Regions from separate parts of the Serratia sarumanii genome, predicted to be linked through region 1. Evidence: predicted binding sites of a transcription regulator. Region 1 holds the regulator's gene; each other region holds the start of a gene.
The links. The regulator PurR, encoded in region 1, represses purine synthesis genes. The targets are predictions, from matches to a motif close to CANGCAAACGTTTGCNTG.
Positions count from the first base shown of each region.

Region 2: a site for PurR is predicted at 2,825-2,842, ahead of SSARUM_RS08405 (amino acid aminotransferase). Genes of this name have one in related genera too.
Region 3: a site for PurR is predicted at 2,272-2,289, ahead of purM (phosphoribosylformylglycinamidine cyclo-ligase). Genes of this name have one in related genera too.
Region 4: a site for PurR is predicted at 3,573-3,590, ahead of purE (5-(carboxyamino)imidazole ribonucleotide mutase). Genes of this name have one in related genera too.

Region 1 is NZ_CP124750.1:2,211,882-2,217,006, reverse strand. It holds gene SSARUM_RS10625 (C40 family peptidase) at 1-710, shown strand, start outside; gene sodB (superoxide dismutase [Fe]) at 910-1,488, shown strand; gene cydH (cytochrome bd-I oxidase subunit CydH) at 1,550-1,639, opposite strand; gene purR (HTH-type transcriptional repressor PurR) at 1,964-2,989, shown strand; gene punR (DNA-binding transcriptional activator PunR) at 2,986-3,930, opposite strand; gene punC (purine nucleoside transporter PunC) at 4,054-5,125, shown strand, end outside.
Region 2 is NZ_CP124750.1:1,773,996-1,779,120, reverse strand. It holds gene asnS (asparagine--tRNA ligase) at 1-1,234, shown strand, start outside; gene ompC (porin OmpC) at 1,536-2,663, shown strand; gene SSARUM_RS08405 (amino acid aminotransferase) at 2,908-4,098, shown strand; gene SSARUM_RS08400 (MBL fold metallo-hydrolase) at 4,175-4,822, opposite strand; gene SSARUM_RS08395 (YcbK family protein) at 4,887-5,125, opposite strand, start outside.
Region 3 is NZ_CP124750.1:3,681,494-3,686,618, forward strand. It holds gene SSARUM_RS17525 (DUF421 domain-containing protein) at 1-18, opposite strand, end outside; gene uraA (uracil permease) at 127-1,416, opposite strand; gene upp (uracil phosphoribosyltransferase) at 1,493-2,119, opposite strand; gene purM (phosphoribosylformylglycinamidine cyclo-ligase) at 2,375-3,412, shown strand; gene purN (phosphoribosylglycinamide formyltransferase) at 3,412-4,050, shown strand; gene speG (spermidine N1-acetyltransferase) at 4,165-4,716, shown strand; gene SSARUM_RS17555 (hypothetical protein) at 4,786-5,125, opposite strand, start outside.
Region 4 is NZ_CP124750.1:1,143,517-1,148,641, forward strand. It holds gene ybbP (putative ABC transporter permease subunit YbbP) at 1-64, shown strand, start outside; gene SSARUM_RS05350 (sugar porter family MFS transporter) at 435-1,841, shown strand; gene purK (5-(carboxyamino)imidazole ribonucleotide synthase) at 1,906-2,973, opposite strand; gene purE (5-(carboxyamino)imidazole ribonucleotide mutase) at 2,970-3,494, opposite strand; gene SSARUM_RS05365 (UDP-2,3-diacylglucosamine diphosphatase) at 3,644-4,366, opposite strand; gene ppiB (peptidylprolyl isomerase B) at 4,377-4,871, opposite strand.

The DNA of each region.
Region 1 (5,125 bases):
CTAATGAAGCGCGGCCCGATGACCGCAGAAAAAAGAAAGCGGACAAAACCGCTAAAAAAGCCAAAGTGACGGCCCCCGCGAAAAAAACCAAGACCGCCAAGGCGAAAAGCGAGAAAAGCGCGAAAAAGATCGCCAGCGCCAAACCCAAGGCCAAAGCGCAGAAAACCGCCAAGATTAAAGTCACCCCGCCGAAAAAGGGCTACAAAAAAGGCTACGGCCGCCACCGCGAAGCCGGTATGGCCACCGCCAAGCTGGCGCGTGATGAAAAACCGTTGAAACTCAGCCCGGCGCACAAAAAACGCTATCAGCATGCCAAGCAGACCGCGATGGCCAAGCTGATGGGCCAGATGGGCAAACCTTACCGCTGGGGCGGCAGCTCGCCGCGCACCGGTTTCGACTGCAGCGGCCTTATCTATTACGCCTATAAAGACGTGGTAAAAATCAAGATGCCGCGCACCGCCAACGAGATGTACCACCTGCGCGACGCGGCGCCGATCAAGAAAAGCGAACTGGAAAGTGGCGATCTGGTGTTCTTCCGCATCAACAACCGCGGCGTGGCGGATCATGTCGGCGTTTATCTCGGCAACGGCAAATTCATCCAGTCGCCGCGCACCGGCGAAGAGATCCGCATCAGCCAGCTCGACAACGACTATTGGCAAAACCACTACATCGGCGCGCGCCGCGTAGTAACGCCGAAAACCATTCGTTAATTCCCTGCTCTGCGCGGTTGCGGCCCCGGTCGCAACCGCCTGCTCAAGCTATCACCCCTCACACCGCCTCACGCGCATTTCTCGCTTTTCTTCCTGTTTTTTATGATGAAAATTGTTAAGATTGAAAGACCACAATAAAAAACGGCCCATTCGGCTCCCGCTCCGGCGGAAAAAGAGTGGCGCTGTAAAGGAGGAAGCAATGTCGTTTGAATTACCTGCATTACCGTATGAGAAAAACGCGCTCGAGCCGCACATCTCCGCCGAGACCCTGGAATACCACTACGGCAAACACCATAACACCTACGTGGTTAACCTGAACAACCTGGTGAAAGGCAGCGAGTTCGAAGGCAAATCGCTCGAAGAGATCATCAAGACCTCAAACGGCGGCGTCTTCAACAACGCCGCGCAGGTGTGGAACCACACCTTCTACTGGCACTGCCTGTCGCCACAGGGCGGCGGTGAACCGCAGGGCGAACTGGCGGCGGCGATCGTCAAATCCTTCGGCTCTTTCGCTGCGTTCAAAGAGCAGTTTACCGATGCCGCAGTGAAAAACTTCGGCGCCGGTTGGACCTGGCTGGTGAAAAAACCGGACGGCGCGCTGGCGATCGTCAACACCTCCAACGCGGCCACCCCGCTGACCGGTGAAGACAAACCGCTGCTGACCGTTGACGTGTGGGAACACGCGTATTACATCGATTACCGCAATGCGCGTCCAAAATACCTGGAAAACTTCTGGGCGTTGGTCAACTGGACCTTCGCAGCGGAAAACCTGGCGTAAGCGCAGGTTCTGAGGTGATGGGGCGCAGCCAGGCTGCGCCTTTTTTATAACCGGGGGTAAATCAGTTCAACGCGGCAACGAAGCTGAAAGCGATAATGACCGCCAACGCGCAGACGGTGGTGAACAGCGACATCTTCAATTCGGTATCCATGACAACTCCTTTAAAATGGGCTTTCCTAAGGATAAAAGGCGTACAATTAGTACGTCAAATCATTTTCCCACAGTTCGCCGATAAAATCTTGTTATCATTTCCCGGTTTATAATCTCGATTACCTCTTCCACTTTTGTTCAATATGCGACAAAATTCGCAGTTCACAACTGCGTACCGGCATCCATGCCCCTCCTGATTAAGCGCTGAAGACTTCAACACACTAAAAACTCAGTTTTCGCTTCTCTGGAGAAGGATCTACGTAGGCAAACGATTAACATCACACTTACATGCTGTAAACATGTGAGTTCAGGAGTCATTCCTTACATGGCAACGATTAAAGATGTGGCCAAACGCGCGGGCGTTTCCACCACCACCGTTTCGCACGTCATCAATAAGACTCGTTTCGTCGCCGAAGAGACCAAAGCGGCCGTGTGGGCCGCCATCAAAGAGCTGCACTACTCGCCGAGCGCCGTGGCGCGCAGCCTGAAAGTCAATCACACCAAGTCGATCGGCCTGCTGGCCACCTCGAGCGAAGCGCCCTACTTTGCCGAAGTGATCGAGGCGGTGGAAAACAGCTGCTACAGCAAAGGCTACACCCTGATCCTGTGCAACTCGCACAACAATCTGGACAAGCAGCGCGCCTACCTGGCGATGCTGGCGCAAAAGCGCGTCGACGGCCTGTTGGTCATGTGCTCCGAGTACCCGGATCAGCTGCTGGGCATGCTGGAAGATTACCGCAACATCCCGATGGTGGTGATGGACTGGGGCGCCGCGCGCGGCGACTTCACCGACACCATCATCGATAACGCGTTCGAAGGCGGCTATCTGGCCGGCCGTTACCTGATCGAGCGCGGCCACCGCGATATCGGCGCCATTCCGGGCCAGCTGTCGCGCAACACTGGCGGCGGCCGTCATCAGGGCTTTATGAAGGCGCTGCAGGAAGCGCATATCGACATTCGCGAAGAGTGGATCGTCCAGGGTGACTTCGAGCCGGAGTCCGGCTACAAGGCGATGCACCAAATCCTGTCGCAAAAACAGCGGCCGACCGCGGTATTCTGCGGCGGCGATATCATGGCGATGGGCGCCATCTGCGCGGCCGACGAGCTGGGGCTGCGGGTGCCGCAGGATATTTCCGTGATCGGCTATGACAACGTGCGCAACGCTCGCTACTTCACCCCGGCGCTGACCACCATTCACCAGCCGAAAGAGCGTCTGGGCGAAATGGCCTTCACCATGCTGCTGGATCGCATTATCAGTAAACGCGAAGAGTCGCAGGTGATCGAAGTGCATCCGAAGCTGATCGAACGCCGCTCGGTCGCCGACGGCCCGTTCATCGACTACCGCCGCTAATCCCCCGCGCCGGAAGCCTGCGCGGCTTCCGGTTCCACCTCGCTCAGCCACTCCTGATTCAGCGTCTCCCCATCGCCCAGATACGCCAGCAGCCAGCTCATCGCCGGTGACGGTTTATCCTGCTGCCAGGTCAGGCAGCAAGGGCTGGCGGGAAACGGCTGCTGCAGCTGCAACGCCGTCAGCTCACCGCGCTGCACCCGCGGCAGCGCCCGATGCGCCGGCATCATGCCGACGCACAGCCCGGCGCACAGACAGTCGAGCGCCGAAGTCCAGTCCGGCACCACCAGCCGCCGCTGGTTATCCAGCGTCCAGGTGACGCGCTTGGGCAGATTGCGAGAGGTGTCCTCCAGGCAAAGCGAAGGGTACGGCCGCAGCTGATCGTCATTCAGCGGCCCCGTCAACTGCGCGAGAGGATGTTGCGGGCTGGCCACACACAGCCAGTTCATATAACCCATGTCGCGGAAGGCGAAGCCGCCGCCGACCGGCACCGCGCGCGTGGCGCCGATCGCCATGTCCGCCCTGCCATCCACCAAGGCATCCCACACGCCGTTGAACACTTCGGGTTGCAGCATCAATTCGACGTCGGGGAAATGACGGTAGAAATCCAGCACCAGTTGGCGGCTGCGCTGCGGTTTGACGATGATGTCGACCGCGATATTCAGCTGGCCGCGCCATCCGTTGGCCACCTGCTGACAGTGGCGGCGGGTGTCGAGCATTTTTTTGATAACAACTCGCGCATCTTTGATAAACAGCGCACCGGCGGGCGTCAACTCCACATCGCGATGACGCCGCTCAAACAGCGGCACCGCCAGCCATTGCTCCAGCTGCCGTACGGTATAGCTGACCGCCGACGGCACCCGGTGCAGCTCCTGCGCCGCCGCGCTGAAACTGCCGGTGCGCGCCACCGCATCGACCACTTCAAGAGAATATTCAGACCACATCGCCTTGCCTTCAATTTTTTTAACAGCACTTTGCAAATATTACCGTTTCACAAGCAGAGATCCAGCCGGATACACTGGCCGGCGCTAAAAACCTGCGACATTAAAATATTAACGAGAAATACCATGCGAAATTCCTTTGGCTTTATGTTCTACCTCGCCGGCCTGAGCATGCTGGGTTATCTGGCGACCGATATGTATCTGCCCGCCTTCGGCGCCATGCGGGAGGAACTGCAAATTTCCGCCGGCGCGGTGAGCGCCAGCCTGAGCATCTTCCTGGCCGGCTTCGCCTTTGCGCAGCTGCTGTGGGGGCCGCTCTCCGACCGTCTGGGCCGCAAACCGGTATTATTGATCGGGCTGACGCTGTTCGCCCTCGGCTGCCTGGGCATGCTGTGGGTGGAAAACGCCGTGCAGCTCTGGATCCTGCGCTTTATTCAGGCCGTCGGCGTCTGCGCCGCCGCCGCCATCTGGCAAGCGCTGGTGGTTGACCGTTACCGCGAAGGCCAGGCCAACCGCGTGTTCGCCACCATTATGCCGCTGGTAGCGCTGTCGCCGGCGCTGGCGCCGCTGCTCGGCGCCTGGTTGCTGAACCACGCCAGCTGGCGCGCGATCTTCGCCGCGCTGTTGGCCATCACCGCGCTGCTGCTGCTGCCGACGCTGCTGCTCAAAGAGCGCGCCAAAACGCAACCCAGCGCCGATGCGCCAAAAAACAGCGTCAGCTTCTGGCAACTGTTGAGATCCCCGGTGTTCAGCGGCAACGTCGCCATGTACGCCGCCTGCTCGGCCGGCTTCTTCGCCTGGCTGACCGGCTCGCCGTTCATCCTCGGTGACATGGGCTACAGCCCGAGCGATATCGGCCTGAGCTACGTGCCGCAAACGCTGGCCTTCCTGCTGGGTGGCTACGGCTGCCGCGCCGCGCTCAAGCGCATCAACGGCAAAACCCTGCTGCCGTGGCTGCTGGTAGCTTATGGTGTCAGCATGGTGGCGCTGTATCTGGTGGCCACCCTGACCGATCCGACGCTCACCACGCTGCTGATCCCATTCTGCGTGATGGCGCTGGTCAACGGCGCCGGCTATCCGATCATGGTGGCGAATGCGCTGATGCCGTTCCCGGAAAGCAGCGGCAAGGCCGCCGCGCTGCAAAATACGCTGCAGTTGGGGCTGTGCTTTGTGGCGAGCATGCTGGTGTCGGCATTTA
Region 2 (5,125 bases), 440 kb from region 1:
TTCTCTGCCGAATTATCAGGATGAAGTGCTGCACCTGACCACCGGTTGCTCAGTTGAAGTTACCGGCAAGGTCGTCGCCTCACCGGGCGAAGGCCAGAGCTTTGAGCTGCAGGCCACCGCGATCAACGTGGTCGGCTGGGTCGACGATCCGGATACTTACCCAATGGCGGCCAAACGCCACAGCATCGAATACCTGCGCGAAGTGGCCCACCTGCGCCCGCGCACCAATCTGATCGGCGCCGTGGCGCGCGTGCGTCATACCCTGGCGCAGGCGATCCACCGCTTCTTCCATGAAAATGGTTATTTCTGGGTGTCCACCCCGCTGATCACCGCCTCCGACACCGAAGGCGCCGGCGAAATGTTCCGCGTGTCCACGCTGGATCTGGAAAACCTGCCGCGCACCGACAAGGGCGCCGTCGATTTCAGCCAGGACTTCTTCGGTAAGGAAGCCTTCCTCACCGTTTCCGGCCAGCTGAACGGCGAAACTTACGCCTGTGCGCTGTCCAAGGTATACACCTTCGGCCCAACCTTCCGTGCCGAAAACTCCAACACCAGCCGCCACCTGGCGGAGTTCTGGATGATCGAGCCGGAAGTGGCCTTCGCGACGCTGGACGATGTCGCCGGCCTGGCCGAAAGCATGCTGAAGTATGTGTTCCAGGCGGTGCTGGATGAACGTGCAGACGATCTGAAATTCTTCGCCGAACGCGTGGATAAAGACGCAATCTCTCGTCTGGAGCGCTTCGTCTCTTCCGATTTCGCCCAGGTGGACTACACCGACGCCATTGAGATCCTGCTGGCCTCTGGCCAAACCTTCGAAAACCCGGTTTCCTGGGGCATCGATCTCTCTTCCGAACATGAACGTTATCTGGCGGAGAAACACTTCCAGGCGCCGGTGGTGGTGAAGAACTACCCGAAAGACATCAAAGCGTTCTATATGCGCATGAACGAAGACGGTAAAACCGTCGCGGCCATGGACGTGCTGGCGCCGGGCATCGGTGAAATCATCGGCGGTTCGCAGCGTGAAGAACGCCTCGACATGCTCGATCAACGTCTGGAAGAGATGGGCCTGAATAAAGAAGACTACTGGTGGTATCGCGATCTGCGTCGTTACGGCACCGTGCCGCATTCCGGTTTCGGCCTGGGTTTTGAACGTTTAATCGCCTATGTCACCGGCGTGCAAAACGTGCGCGATGTGATCCCGTTCCCACGCACACCACGTAACGCAAGCTTCTAATTCATACGATCAAACGTTTTTTAAACGATTTCGTTACAAAACAAAGGCCAGCCTCGCTGGCCTTTCGCATTTTTTAATATTGACGCACATCACAAAGTTCCCGAAAAATTACATTTGGTTACACATACTTTCCTTTTGCAACCTGATTGGGACATTGGTATCATTTTCGTCCTAGATTAACCCGCCTGTGAATGGAACACTGCGTTCAGACACAGGACGACACCAATCTATCAACAATAGTTCCCAAAGAATTATTGGCGGCAGTGGCAAAGGTGTCCGAATAACACCAATGAGGGTAATAATGATGAAGCGCAACATTCTTGCAGTGGTTATCCCGGCTCTGTTGGCTGCTGGTGCAGCAAACGCAGCTGAAATCTACAACAAAGACGGCAACAAGCTGGATCTGTACGGCAAAGTTGACGGTCTGCACTACTTCTCCGACGACAAAGGCAATGACGGCGATCAGACCTATGTTCGTTTCGGCTTCAAAGGTGAAACCCAGATTACTGACCAACTGACCGGTTACGGCCAGTGGGAATACAACGTTCAGTCCAACCACGCCGAATCTCAGGGCACCGAAGGCACCAAAACCCGTCTGGGCTTCGCCGGTCTGAAATTCGCTGACTACGGCTCCTTCGACTACGGCCGTAACTACGGCGTACTGTACGACGTGGAAGGCTGGACCGATATGCTGCCAGAGTTCGGTGGCGATACTTACACCTACTCCGACAACTTCATGACCGGCCGTACCAACGGCGTTGCGACCTATCGTAACAACAACTTCTTCGGTCTGGTTGACGGTCTGAACTTCGCTCTGCAATACCAGGGCAAAAACCAGAACGACGGTCGTAACGTTAAGAAACAAAACGGCGACGGCTGGGGTATCTCCTCTACTTATGACATCGGCGAAGGCGTAAGCTTCGGCGCTGCATACGCTTCTTCCAACCGTACCGACGACCAGAAACTGCGTTCCAACGAGCGTGGCGACAAGGCTGACGCATGGACCGTGGGCGCGAAATACGATGCCAACAACGTTTACCTGGCGGCGATGTACGCAGAAACCCGTAACATGACTCCGTTCGGCGGCGGTAACTTCGGTGCAGGCTGTGCAGCTACCGATGACAAGTGCGGTGGCTTCGCGAGCAAAACTCAGAACTTCGAAGTCACTGCTCAGTACCAGTTCGACTTCGGTCTGCGTCCAGAAGTGTCTTACCTGCAGTCTAAAGGCAAGAACCTGAACGTCCCAGGCGTAAGCTCTGACCAGGATCTGGTTAAATATGTTTCTGTTGGTACCACTTACTACTTCAACAAAAACATGTCCACCTACGTTGATTACAAAATCAACCTGCTGGATGACAACGAGTTCACCAAAGCAACCGGCACCGCTACCGACGATATCGTAGCCGTTGGTCTGGTGTACCAGTTCTAAGTTGTCTCGCTTAACGGCGGTTTACCGTCGGCTAAGTTAAAAAACAGGGCTTCGGCCCTGTTTTTATTTGTGTCTCCCGGTAACGTTTTATCCTGCAGATTTCCCCTTCCCCATCATTTTTTCTGTCGAATCCTTCCCGTTCACAAGATCGCGGTGTTTTTATCGCAAACGGTTGGCAAAGCCGATAACTGGCGCTACCCTGATGCTTCTGTCTGCTTAACTCCGAGATTTGGAAGCACCTGACATGTTTGAAAAAATCACCGCCGCACCCGCCGACCCGATCCTGGGCCTGACCGACATTTTCCGCGCCGACGCCCGCCCGAATAAAATCAATTTAGGGATTGGCGTTTATAAAGACGAAACTGGCAAAACGCCGGTGCTGACCAGCGTAAAAAAAGCTGAACAGTATCTGCTGGAAAACGAGACCACCAAAAACTATCTCGGCATTGAAGGCATCCCGGCGTTCGCCAGCTGCACGCAAGAGCTGCTGTTCGGCAAAGAGAGCCCGATCGTTACCGCGCGGCGCGCGCGTACCGCACAGACGCCCGGCGGCACCGGCGGCCTGCGCGTGGCGGCAGACTTTATCGCCAACCAGACCAGCGCCAAGCGCATCTGGATCAGCAACCCAAGCTGGCCAAACCACAAGAACGTCTTTAGCGCCGTGGGCCTGGAAGTGCTGGAGTACGCCTACTACGACGCCGCCAACCACGCGTTGGACTTTGACGGCCTGCTGAACAGCCTGAAACAGGCGCAGGCCGGTGATGTGGTGCTGTTCCACGGCTGCTGCCATAACCCGACCGGTATCGATCCAACGGCGGAACAGTGGGCACAGCTGGCTGAGCTTTCCGTCGCCAATGGCTGGCTGCCGCTGTTCGATTTCGCCTACCAGGGCTTCGCCAACGGTCTGGAAGAAGATGCGCAGGGCCTGCGTATTTTCGCCGCCAAACATCAAGAGCTGATCGTTGCCAGCTCCTACTCGAAAAACTTCGGCCTGTACAATGAGCGCGTCGGCGCTTGCACCCTTGTGGCTGCCGATGCCGAAACCGCCGATCGCGCCTTCAGCCAGGTGAAAGCGGCCATTCGCGCCAACTACTCCAACCCGCCGTCACACGGCGCGGCGGTTGTCGCCACCATTCTGGGCAACGATGCGCTGCGCGCGATGTGGGAGCAGGAACTGACCGACATGCGCCAGCGTATTCACCGCATGCGTCAGCTGTTCGTGAACACCCTGCAGGAGAAAGGCGCGCAGCAGGACTTCAGCTTCATCATCCAACAGAACGGCATGTTCTCGTTCAGCGGCCTGACCAAAGAACAGGTGCTGCGTCTGCGCGAAGAGTTCGGCGTCTACGCCGTGAACTCGGGCCGGGTGAACGTGGCCGGCATGACGCCGGACAACATGGCGCCGCTGTGTGAAGCCATCGTCGCCGTGCTCTAAAGGCATCGACGCAGGTCATAAATCGTAAAAAAGGGCGCTCTATGCGCCCTTGATTATTTCTGCCGGGAAATAATCGTTACCACACCGCCGGCTCTTCGCGCAGGAACGGGTTGGTCTGGCGCTCGTGGCCGAAGGTCGACATCGGGCCGTGGCCGGGAATAAAGCGCATGTCGTCGCCCAACGGCAGCAGTTTGGTGCGAATAGAGGCGATCAGCGCCTGATGGTCACCGCGCGGGAAGTCGCTGCGCCCCACGCCGCCGTTAAACAGCACGTCGCCCACCAGCGCCAAACGCGCCTGCTCATTGATAAAGACGATGTGGCCCGGCGTGTGCCCAGGGCAATGCAACACCTTGAGCGTCATCTCGCCCACCTGCATCTCATCGCCTTCCGACAGCCAGCGGGTCGGCGTCAGCGGCGCGCACTCTTCCAGCCCAAACATCCGGCTCTGCGCCGGCAAACCGTCCAGCCAAAACGCGTCTTCTTTATCCGGGCCATAGATTGGCACCTGATAATGGTCCGCCAGCTCCGCCGCCGCGCCGACATGATCCAAATGGCCGTGCGTCAGCAAAATCTGGGTGACCGTCACCCCCTGCCGCGCGACTTCCGCTTTGATTTTTTCCGCTTCACCGCCGGGATCGACCAACGCCGCCTGCTGCGTGTTTTCACACCAAATCAGACTGCAGTTCTGGCTAAAGGCGGTAACGGGAATAAGATGGTATTTCATAAGGCTCCAATGACAATAACGCCGCTTCCGCAAGGGGCGGCGTTATTCACTGACGGCACAGCGATTACCAGGTCCGAACCGGGCCGGTATCGATGTGTACGAAGTTGCTACGTGGGTAATATCCTACACCACCGGCGCGCATTTTTAACGCCGCTTTGCGGATATTGCTCAATTGGATACCTTCGATGTGGAAATCCATCGCCTGGCCTTTGGTGTGGTAGCTGTGCTTGGCCACGCCGCGGCTATGCGCACGCAGTTCGTTGTTGGTGTCTACGGAACGGTATCCAGAGATCAGCTGCACCG
Region 3 (5,125 bases), 1.5 Mb from region 1:
ATATCCGTAGTACTCCATATCCTTTTCCTTTTAATCGATGTTGTTAATGCTATCAGCTACTTTATCCCAACGGATGTAAAGGCAGAAATACGAGTAAAAAGGGCAGCCCCTGGGCTGCCCTTTTCGTTACTTCTGCTCCGCCGGTTCGTCCGGCGCGTCGAGCACCTCTTCTTCCTTGCGGAACAGGCTGATGACCTTGAATAGCAGGCTCAGGCCGATACCCACGATGGTCGCCAGCGCCATGCCTTTCAGCTCCGCCGCACCGATATGCACCTTGGCACCGCTTACGCCGATGATCAGGATCACCGAGGTCAAAATCAGGTTTTGCGCTTTGTTGTAATCCACTTTGGACTCGATCAGCACGCGAATGCCCGAGGCGCCGATCACACCGTACAGCAGCAGGGAAACGCCGCCCATCACCGGCACCGGCACCGCCTGGATCGCCGCCGCCAGCTTACCGATGCAGGACAGCAGGATCGCCAACACCGCCGCGCCGCCGATCACCCAGGTGCTGTAGACCTTGGTGATGGCCATCACGCCGATGTTCTCACCGTAGGTGGTGTTCGGCGTAGAGCCGAAGAAGCCGGAGAACACCGTCGAGATACCGTTAGCGAACATCGAGCGGTGCAGCCCTGGATCGCGGATCAGATCTTTCTTCACGATGTTGGCGGTCACCACCAGGTGGCCGACGTGCTCGGCGATCACCACCAGCGCCGCCGGCAGAATGGTGAAGATGGCGAACCACTCAAAGCGCGGAGTGTAGAAGGTCGGCAGCGCGAACCAGTGCGCCTCGCGAATCGGAGTCAAATCCACCACGCCCATGAAGAACGACAGCGCATAGCCCACCAGCACGCCGATCAGGATCGGGATAATCGCCAGGAAGCCGCGGAACAGCACCGAGCCGAGCACCGTGACCGCCAGCGTCACCAGCGAAATGGTGATGGTGGTCGAATCGGCGCTGGTGCCTTCCGCCGGCAGCAGCCCCGCCATGTTGGCCGCCACGCCCGCCAACTCCAGCCCGATGACGGCGACGATCGCCCCCATCGCCGCCGGCGGGAACATCACGTCCAACCAGCCGGTGCCGGCCTTTTTCACGATCAACGCCACCAGGCAAAACAGCACGCCGCACATGATGAAACCGCCCAACGCCACTTCGTAACCGAGCGGCAACAGCAGCAGCACCGGCGAGATAAACGCGAAGCTGGAACCGAGGTAGGCCGGGATCTTGCCTTTACAGATGAACAGATACAGCAGCGTGCCAATGCCGTTGAACAGCAGCACGGTCGCCGGGTTGATCTTGAACAGGATAGGCACCAGCACGGTGGCGCCGAACATGGCGAACAGGTGCTGGAAGCTGAGCGGAATGGTCTGGAGCAGCGGCGGGCGCTCGCTGACGCCGATGGCGCGACGGGTCATGTGTGCTTTTCCTCGGTTTATTGGTTTTATAGGTTTTAGTCAAAAAAAAGCCGACTCGTTAAGTCGGCTCAAATGTTTACTTGGTACCAAATATCTTGTCGCCCGCATCGCCCAGGCCAGGCACGATGTAGCCTTTGTCGTTCAGGCACTGATCGATGGAGGCGGTGTACAGCTCAACGTCCGGGTGCGCTTTCTCCAGCGCGGCGATGCCTTCCGGCGCCGCCACCAGAACCAGCACCTTGATGCTGTGGCAGCCGGCTTTCTTCAGCAGATCGATAGTGGAGATCATCGAACCGCCGGTGGCCAGCATCGGGTCAACGACCAGCGCCATACGCTCTTCGATGTTGGAAACCAGCTTCTGGAAGTACGGCACCGGCTCCAGGGTTTCTTCGTCGCGGTATACGCCCACCACGCTGATGCGCGCGCTCGGCACGTGCTCCAAAACCCCTTCCATCATGCCCAGGCCTGCGCGCAGGATCGGCACTACGGTAATCTTTTTCCCTTTGATCTGATCCACTTCAACTGGCCCGCACCAGCCTTCGATGGTGACTTTTTCCGTCTCCAGATCGGCGGTCGCTTCATAGGTCAGTAAACTACCCACTTCTGAGGCCAGCTCACGGAAGCGTTTGGTGCTGATGTCATTTTCGCGCATCAGGCCAAGCTTGTGTTTTACCAGCGGGTGTTTCACCTCAACGATCTTCATCATTTTTCTCCTATTAAGGTGGTTGCGGCCAAAAAAATCGCGGGATTATACCTCCTTTTTTTCGCCGCGCCACCCACAATAGCCCGATCGGGATCAACAAAAGTTTGAATATCAGTATAGATGACGAAAAAGCGGAGCCGGTTCACAAGCCGCTCGCAAACGTTTGCCTGCGCTGTTAGAATTGCCGCGCCTTATTCCGGAATCAACATCGGAAGCACAGTTTTCAAACCGCAAACCGTCGTGGGGAATCGCGCAGTGACCGACAAAACCTCTCTCAGCTATAAAGACGCAGGTGTCGATATCGATGCTGGCAACGCATTGGTAGACCGCATCAAAGGTGTAGTTAAACAGACCCGTCGCCCGGAAGTGATGGGCGGTCTGGGCGGGTTTGGCGCCCTGTGTGCGTTGCCGCAGAAATACCGCGAGCCGGTGCTGGTTTCCGGTACCGACGGTGTGGGCACCAAGCTGCGTCTGGCGATGGATCTGAAACGCCACGACACCATCGGCATCGATCTGGTGGCGATGTGCGTCAACGATCTGGTGGTTCAGGGCGCCGAGCCGCTGTTCTTCCTCGACTACTACGCGACCGGCAAGCTGGATGTGGACACCGCGGCCAGCGTGATCACCGGCATCGCCGAAGGCTGCAAACAGTCCGGCTGTGCGCTGGTGGGCGGCGAAACCGCTGAAATGCCGGGCATGTACCACGGCGAAGACTACGACGTGGCCGGTTTCTGCGTCGGCGTGGTCGAAAAATCCGAGATCATCGACGGCAGCAAAGTGCAGTCCGGCGACGCGCTGATCGCCCTGGGCGCTTCCGGCCCGCACTCCAACGGCTACTCGCTGGTGCGCAAAATCCTGGAAGTGAGCAACACCGATCCGACCGCCACCCAGCTGGAAGGCAAACCGCTGGCCGACCACCTGCTGGCGCCGACCAAGATTTACGTGAAGTCCGTGCTGGAGCTGATCGAGAAGGCGGACGTACACGCCATCGCTCACCTCACCGGCGGCGGCTTCTGGGAAAACATTCCACGCGTGCTGCCGGAAGGCATGCAGGCGGTGATCGACGAAGCCAGCTGGCAGTGGCCGGCGGTGTTCACCTGGCTGCAGCAGGCCGGCAACGTCAGCCGCCATGAAATGTACCGCACCTTCAACTGCGGCATAGGCATGGTCATCGCCCTGCCGGAAGCCGAAGTGGAAGCGGCCATCGCGCTGCTGACCGCGGCAGGTGAAAAAGCGTGGAAAATCGGTAAACTGACCGCCTCTTCCGACGAACAACAAGTGGTCATCAACTGATGAAAAAGATCGTGGTGTTGGTCTCCGGCCAGGGGAGCAATCTCCAGGCGCTGATTGACGCCTGCCAGCAGGACCGCATCGCCGCCGAGATCGTGGCGGTGTTCAGCAACAAGGCGCAGGCTTACGGCCTGCAGCGCGCCGAGGCGGCGGGCATCGCCACCCAGGCGCTGGATGCCAAGGCCTACGCCGATCGCACGGCGTTCGACGCCGCGTTGGCGGACGCCATCGACCAGTACCAGCCCGATCTGGTGGTGCTGGCCGGCTACATGCGCATCCTCAGCCCGCAGTTCGTGCAGCGTTATGCCGGCCGCATGCTGAACATCCACCCTTCCCTGCTGCCGAAATACCCCGGGCTGCATACCCACCGTCAGGCCATCGACAACGGCGACAGCGAACACGGCACCTCGGTGCACTTCGTGACCGAGCAGCTCGACGGCGGCCCGGTGATTTTGCAGGCCAAGGTGCCGATTTTCGCTGACGACGAAGAGGATGACGTGGTTGAACGGGTGCAAACCCAGGAACACACGATCTATCCGCTGGTGGTGAGCTGGTTCGTCGACGGCCGCCTGGCGATGCGCGATGGCGCCGCCTGGCTGGACGGCGAACGCCTGCCTGAGCAGGGCCACGCCGCCGACTGATGCGCGCAGCCTGAACCTTGCCTAAACGGCGCCCACGCGGCGCCGTTTTTTTTTCGCCTTCATCCATTCTGTGAAGTTATACTTTGCACAATTTCACGGCACAGAGGAGCCCACATGTCCAGCACTGCCAGCGTCAGGTTACGCCCATTGGAACGGGACGATCTGTCGTTCGTCCACCAGATGGACAACAACGCCAGCGTTATGCGCTATTGGTTTGAAGAACCTTACGAAGCCTTTGTCGAGCTTTCCGATCTCTACGACAAACACATCCACGATCAGAGCGAGCGCCGCTTTATCATCGAGCACGAAGGCGCCAAGGTCGGCCTGGTGGAGCTGGTGGAGATCGATCACATCCACCGCCGCGCAGAGTTCCAGATCATCATCGATCCCGCCCACCAGGGCAAAGGCTATGCCAGCACCGCCGCCCGCCTGGCGATGGACTACGGCTTCTCGGTGTTGAACCTGTACAAGCTGTACCTGATCGTCGACAAAGAGAACCCGAAGGCGATCCACATCTACAGCAAGCTGGGCTTCAACGTGGAAGGCGAGCTGATCGACGAGTTCTTCGTCAACGGCGAATACCGCACCGTGCTGCGCATGTGCATCTTCCAGCCGCAATACCTGGCGAAGTTCAAAACGCCCAATGATAAGCCGCTGGTGAAGTGACGGTCAGCAAGAAAAAGAGAAAACCCGCGCAGGCGGGTTTTTTCCTATCATATAAAGGCATTAGCCCGGTTAGTTCACTATTTTAAGCGCTCTAAAACCGGTTCCGGCACTGTTCTCCTCCCCCAGCAACACTCGCTCAAACCCCATCTTCCCTTTTCTGTTCGTCAGCAGGCTTAGCGACGTATTGCCTTCGCTCCAGGGGTAATCGATAGCGACCACACGGGCACCGGAGGCATGCATTTCAATCAAATCGGTATTGCCATTGATAATTTTAGTTCCTTCTTTCGCCACGCTGAAAGCACTAGCATTAATCGAATACCCATTATTTGCCCCCGAAGGCAATCCGATGACCAAGCAGTTCTGACCGGAATTTTTGACTTTACCCACATCAAGAGATGAAACGGATACC
Region 4 (5,125 bases), 1.1 Mb from region 1:
CGGCGGCTGGCTGGGCGTGCGCCTGCTGCGCGGCCGGGCGCTGTTCCGCAGTTATGATGGCTGATCTCGCTATCGCAGGTCCGTTGCCGCCAAGCGCGGCCGGGCCTGCCGATTTTCCGCCGCGCGTTACCGTGGCTTTTCTCTTTGTTCCCCTCCGCACGTCACGCTGATTTTTGTGAAATCGGTTACATTTTTTCTCTGTCGATACAATGCGTATTGGCAATGCTGTTACCAAACCCAGGCCTTTGTTTACTTTTTTATGTATATAAATAATGGGTTACACAGTAACTAAACGAGTTTTTCGTCTGTTGACGCGTAGGATTAAGGTTTAAAATTATGTAACCGCTTCCACTAATGTGATCGTACTCACTTATCTCCGACGCATTGCCTCCTATCATGTCGCACACTGATGACCGTTTTCTCCTGGAGGCTGTATGAGCGCTACCGTTAAAGTTGCACCGGCGGAGAAAAGCCCGACCCATGTCGGCATGACTTTTTTCGTCTGTTTTTTGGCCGCCTTGGCCGGCCTGTTGTTTGGCTTGGATATCGGCGTAATCGCCGGCGCTCTGCCGTTTATTACCGACACTTTTCATATCACCAGCTCTCAGCAGGAGTGGGTGGTCAGCTCGATGATGTTTGGCGCCGCCGTCGGCGCTATCGGCAGCGGCTGGATGAACTTCCGGCTGGGGCGCAAATACAGTTTGATGATCGGCGCCATTCTGTTCGTGGCGGGATCGCTGTGTTCAGCGTTCGCCCCCAACGTGGAGGTGCTGATCGTTTCACGCATTCTGCTGGGATTGGCGGTGGGTATCGCTTCTTATACCGCGCCGATTTATCTTTCTGAAATCGCGCCGGAGAAAATCCGTGGCAGCATGATCTCGATGTATCAATTGATGATCACCATTGGTATTTTGGCGGCTTACCTGTCTGATACGGCATTCAGCTATACCGGCGCCTGGCGCTGGATGTTGGGCGTCATCACCATCCCGGCGGGGCTGTTGTTGGTTGGCGTGTTCTTTTTACCTGACAGCCCGCGGTGGCTGGCCTCGCGCAATCGTCATGAGCAGGCGCGCCAGGTGTTGGAGAAGCTGCGCGACAGCAGTGCCCAGGCGCAGCATGAGCTGAATGAAATTCGTCAAAGCCTCAAACTGAAGCAAAGCGGTTGGGCGTTGTTCAAAGGCAATAAAAATTTCCGCCGCGCGGTTTTCCTTGGCGTTCTTCTCCAGGTGATGCAGCAGTTCACCGGGATGAACGTCACCATGTATTACGCGCCGAAGATTTTCGGTCTGGCGGGCTTCGCCAGTACGGAACAGCAGATGTGGGGCACGGTGATCGTCGGTCTGGTCAACGTGCTGGCCACCTTTATCGCTATTGGACTGGTCGATCGCTGGGGCCGCAAACCCACCCTGATCCTTGGGTTTATCGTGATGGCCGTCGGCATGGGGGCGCTGGGAACCATGATGAATATCGGCATGAACTCGGCGGTGGCGCAATATTTCGCCATCGTCATGCTGCTGATGTTTATCGTCGGCTTTGCCATGAGCGCCGGCCCGCTGATTTGGGTGCTGTGTTCAGAGATCCAGCCATTGAAAGGCCGCGATTTCGGCATCACCTGTTCCACCGCCACTAACTGGATCGCCAATATGATTGTGGGGGCGACATTCCTGACCATGCTGAATTCGTTGGGTAGTGCGCACACCTTTTGGGTCTATGCGGGGCTTAACGTGCTGTTTGTTTTCATCACGTTGGCGCTGATCCCGGAAACCAAAAATATTTCTCTGGAACATATTGAACGCAATCTGATGGCCGGCAAACCGTTGCGTAATATCGGCTCGCGTTGATCTTTGCGGCAAAAAAAAGGTTCAGCCTGGGCTGAACCTTCTTCTTTTTCGGCGGTATAAACCGTTAAGCCAGCTTCTGCTGCGCCCAGGCCAGCCCGCTTTGGTACTCGCCCGGCAGCAGCGGCGCCAGCGCCTGCAGCGCCTGGCGCAGATCGGCGGCGCTCGGGTCGTTCAGATTGAGATGGCCGACCTTGCGGCCCGGGCGCACCTCTTTCTCATACCAGTGCAGATGCACCAGCGGCAGCGACAGCCACTGTTCGTTGACGGCGGTGCCGATCAGGTTGACCATCACCGACGGCGTGCTCACCACCGGCTGCGGCAACGGCAGGCCGAGAATGGCGCGCAGGTGCAGCTCGAACTGGCTGATGGACGCGCCGTTTTGCGTCCAGTGGCCGCTGTTGTGCACGCGCGGCGCCAGCTCGTTGATCAGCAGCCGATCGCCGACGATAAAGCACTCCATCGCCATCACGCCGACGTAGTTCAGCTCGTTCAGGATCGCCGCCAGCATCTGCTCGGCCTGTTGCTGCAGCGCCGGGTTGGGCTGCGGCAGCGCCACGCTGGTGCGCAGGATGCCGTCTTCATGCAGGTTGTGGGTCAGCGGGTAGAATACCGAACGGCCGTCGTGGCCGCGCGCGCCCACCAGCGACACTTCGCCGGAGAAATTGATGCCTTGCTCGACGATGCACTCGCCATAGGCATCGGCCGGCAGTTCGGCTTCCTGGCCTGGACGCAAACGCCATTGGCCGCGGCCGTCATAGCCGCCGACCCGGCGTTTGACGATCGCCAGCTCGCCCAGCGAAGCGAATACCTGCGGCCATTCGGCGGCGCTCGCCAGCAGCTGCCACGGCGCGGTCGCCAGGCCGAGCTGATCGAGCAGCTGTTTTTGCGTCAGGCGATCCGCCAGACGCGGGAAGATGTCGCGGTTGACGAAGGCGCTGTGGGTCGCCAGCTCGCGCGTCAGCGCGGTTTCCGGCCAGCGTTCGATCTCGGCGGTAATGACGCTATTCTGATACGGCACTGCCTCGGGTTCGGCATCGATGCCGACAGGGTAAACGGCGATGCCCAGCGGTTCGCCGGCCTGGCGCAGCATGCGCCCCAGCTGGCCGTTGCCCAGTACGCAAACCGGCTTCATGCGTCCTCCCGCGGATCGGGGTGGTTCAAGACGTCTTCGGTCTGCGCCTGACGCCAGTCCGCCAAACGCTGCGCCAGCGCGGCGTCGTGCAGCGCCAGGATCTGCATCGCCAGCAGCCCGGCGTTGGCGGCGCCGGCTTTGCCGATCGCCAGCGTGCCCACCGGAATGCCGCGCGGCATCTGCACGATGGAGTACAGGCTGTCTACGCCGCTCAGCGCGGCGCTTTGCACCGGCACACCCAGCACCGGCACCAGGGTTTTCGCCGCCAGCATGCCCGGCAGGTGCGCCGCACCGCCGGCGCCGGCGATGATCACGTCAAAACCGTTGGCGGCAGCCTGCTCGGCGAAGCTGAACAGCTTGTCCGGCGTGCGGTGGGCGGAAACGACTTCGACATGGAAGGGGACATCGAGCTGGGTCAGGACTTCGGCGGCGAACTGCATGGTGGCCCAGTCACTTTTCGATCCCATTACAATTGCGATTTTCGCCCCGGTAGTGGCGGCTGAAGCGGCGTTGGCTCCCATGGGTGTAAGGCTCCTGTGATTTGTCTGGCGTCGGCTGAGGGCCGAATGAGGGCGTAGAGCATACCATGAGCGCACGGCGAGGAAAACGGTTGCGTCGCCGGTTTTCACCGTCGAAAGCGCGAATTTTCACTCGCGCGCCAGTCCGGAATTCAGAATGGGAATTGGATCAGCTCGACGGCGTCGGCGCTGACTTTGATCATCGATCCTTCGACGTGCCAGGCTCCCAGCACCGCGCGATGGGCTTCGCCGTTGCTCAACGCCAGCCGGTGCACCGCCGGGCGGTGGGTATGGCCGTGGATCATCCAGTGCACGTCGTGGCGCAGCATGGTTTGCTCGACCGCCTGCGGGTTGACGTCCATGATGGCTTCCGACTTGTCCTGGTTGGATTGCTGGCTGCGGGCGCGCATTTTGGCGGCGATCTTCAATCGCCAGCGCAGCGGCAGCGCCAGGAACAATTTTTGAATCAGCGGGTTGTGCACTTTACGGCGGAATTGCTGATAGGCGTGATCGTCGGTGCACAGGGTGTCGCCGTGCAGGATCAGCATCCTGCGACCGTACAGCTCCAGCACTTTCTCTTCCGGCAGCAACTGCATGCCGCTGGCGCGGGCGAAGCGTTTGCCGAGCAGAAAATCGCGGTTGCCGTGGATGAAGTAGCAGGGCACGCCGGCCTGTTGCAGCGCTTTCAGCGCCGCGGCGATCTCCGCGTGCAGCGGCTCGGGATCGTCGTCGCCGATCCAGGCTTCAAACAGGTCGCCGAGGATGTACAGCGCGTCGGCGTGAACCGCTTCGCGCCGTAAAAAACGCAGAAAACCGGCAGTGATTGCCGGTTCCTGTGCGCACAAGTGCAGATCTGCGATGAACAGCGTACTCATGCAGCCGCGATTACTCGCTGACGGTCACGCTGTTGATCACCACGTCTTCTACCGGTACGTCCTGGTGCATGCCGCTGCGGCCGGTTTTCACGCCTTTGATCTTGTTGACCACGTCCATGCCTTCAACCACTTCAGCAAACACGCAGTAGCCCCAGCCCTGCACGTTTTCGCCACGGAAGTTCAGGAAGTCGTTGTCAGCCACGTTGATGAAGAACTGTGCGGTGGCGGAGTGCGGATCGTTGGTGCGCGCCATTGCCAGGGTGCCGATGGTGTTTTTCAGACCGTTGTTGGCTTCGTTCTTGATGGCCGCGTTGGTCGCTTTCTGGTTCATGCCCGGCTCGAAACCGCCGCCCTGGATCATGAAGCCGTTGATCACACGGTGGAAGATGGTGTTGTCGTAGAAACCGGCGCGGCAGTAGTTCAGGAAGTTTTCAACGGTAACCGGCGCTTTGTCAGCAAAGGTCTTGATAACGATATCGCCGTGATTGGTGTGGAAAGTAACCATAGTTTTAATCCTAACAAGGTGAAGTGAGACGTCACGTAAAGCGAGTGAACATTCAGACCGCCCTTATAACATATCCGCCCCAGCGAGTCAGCAGCGGCTCAACCGCGCACTGTCTGTGGTAATTGCATTTGTGTTATATTATAACAATTGCGCCGGCCGCCGAATTTCGCGCATTTTATTCGCGTGAAATCAGCAAAGCATGGCCTTAACCTTGCAATAGATCAGGCTTCAGGTTTCAATACGCTACCGGGCGG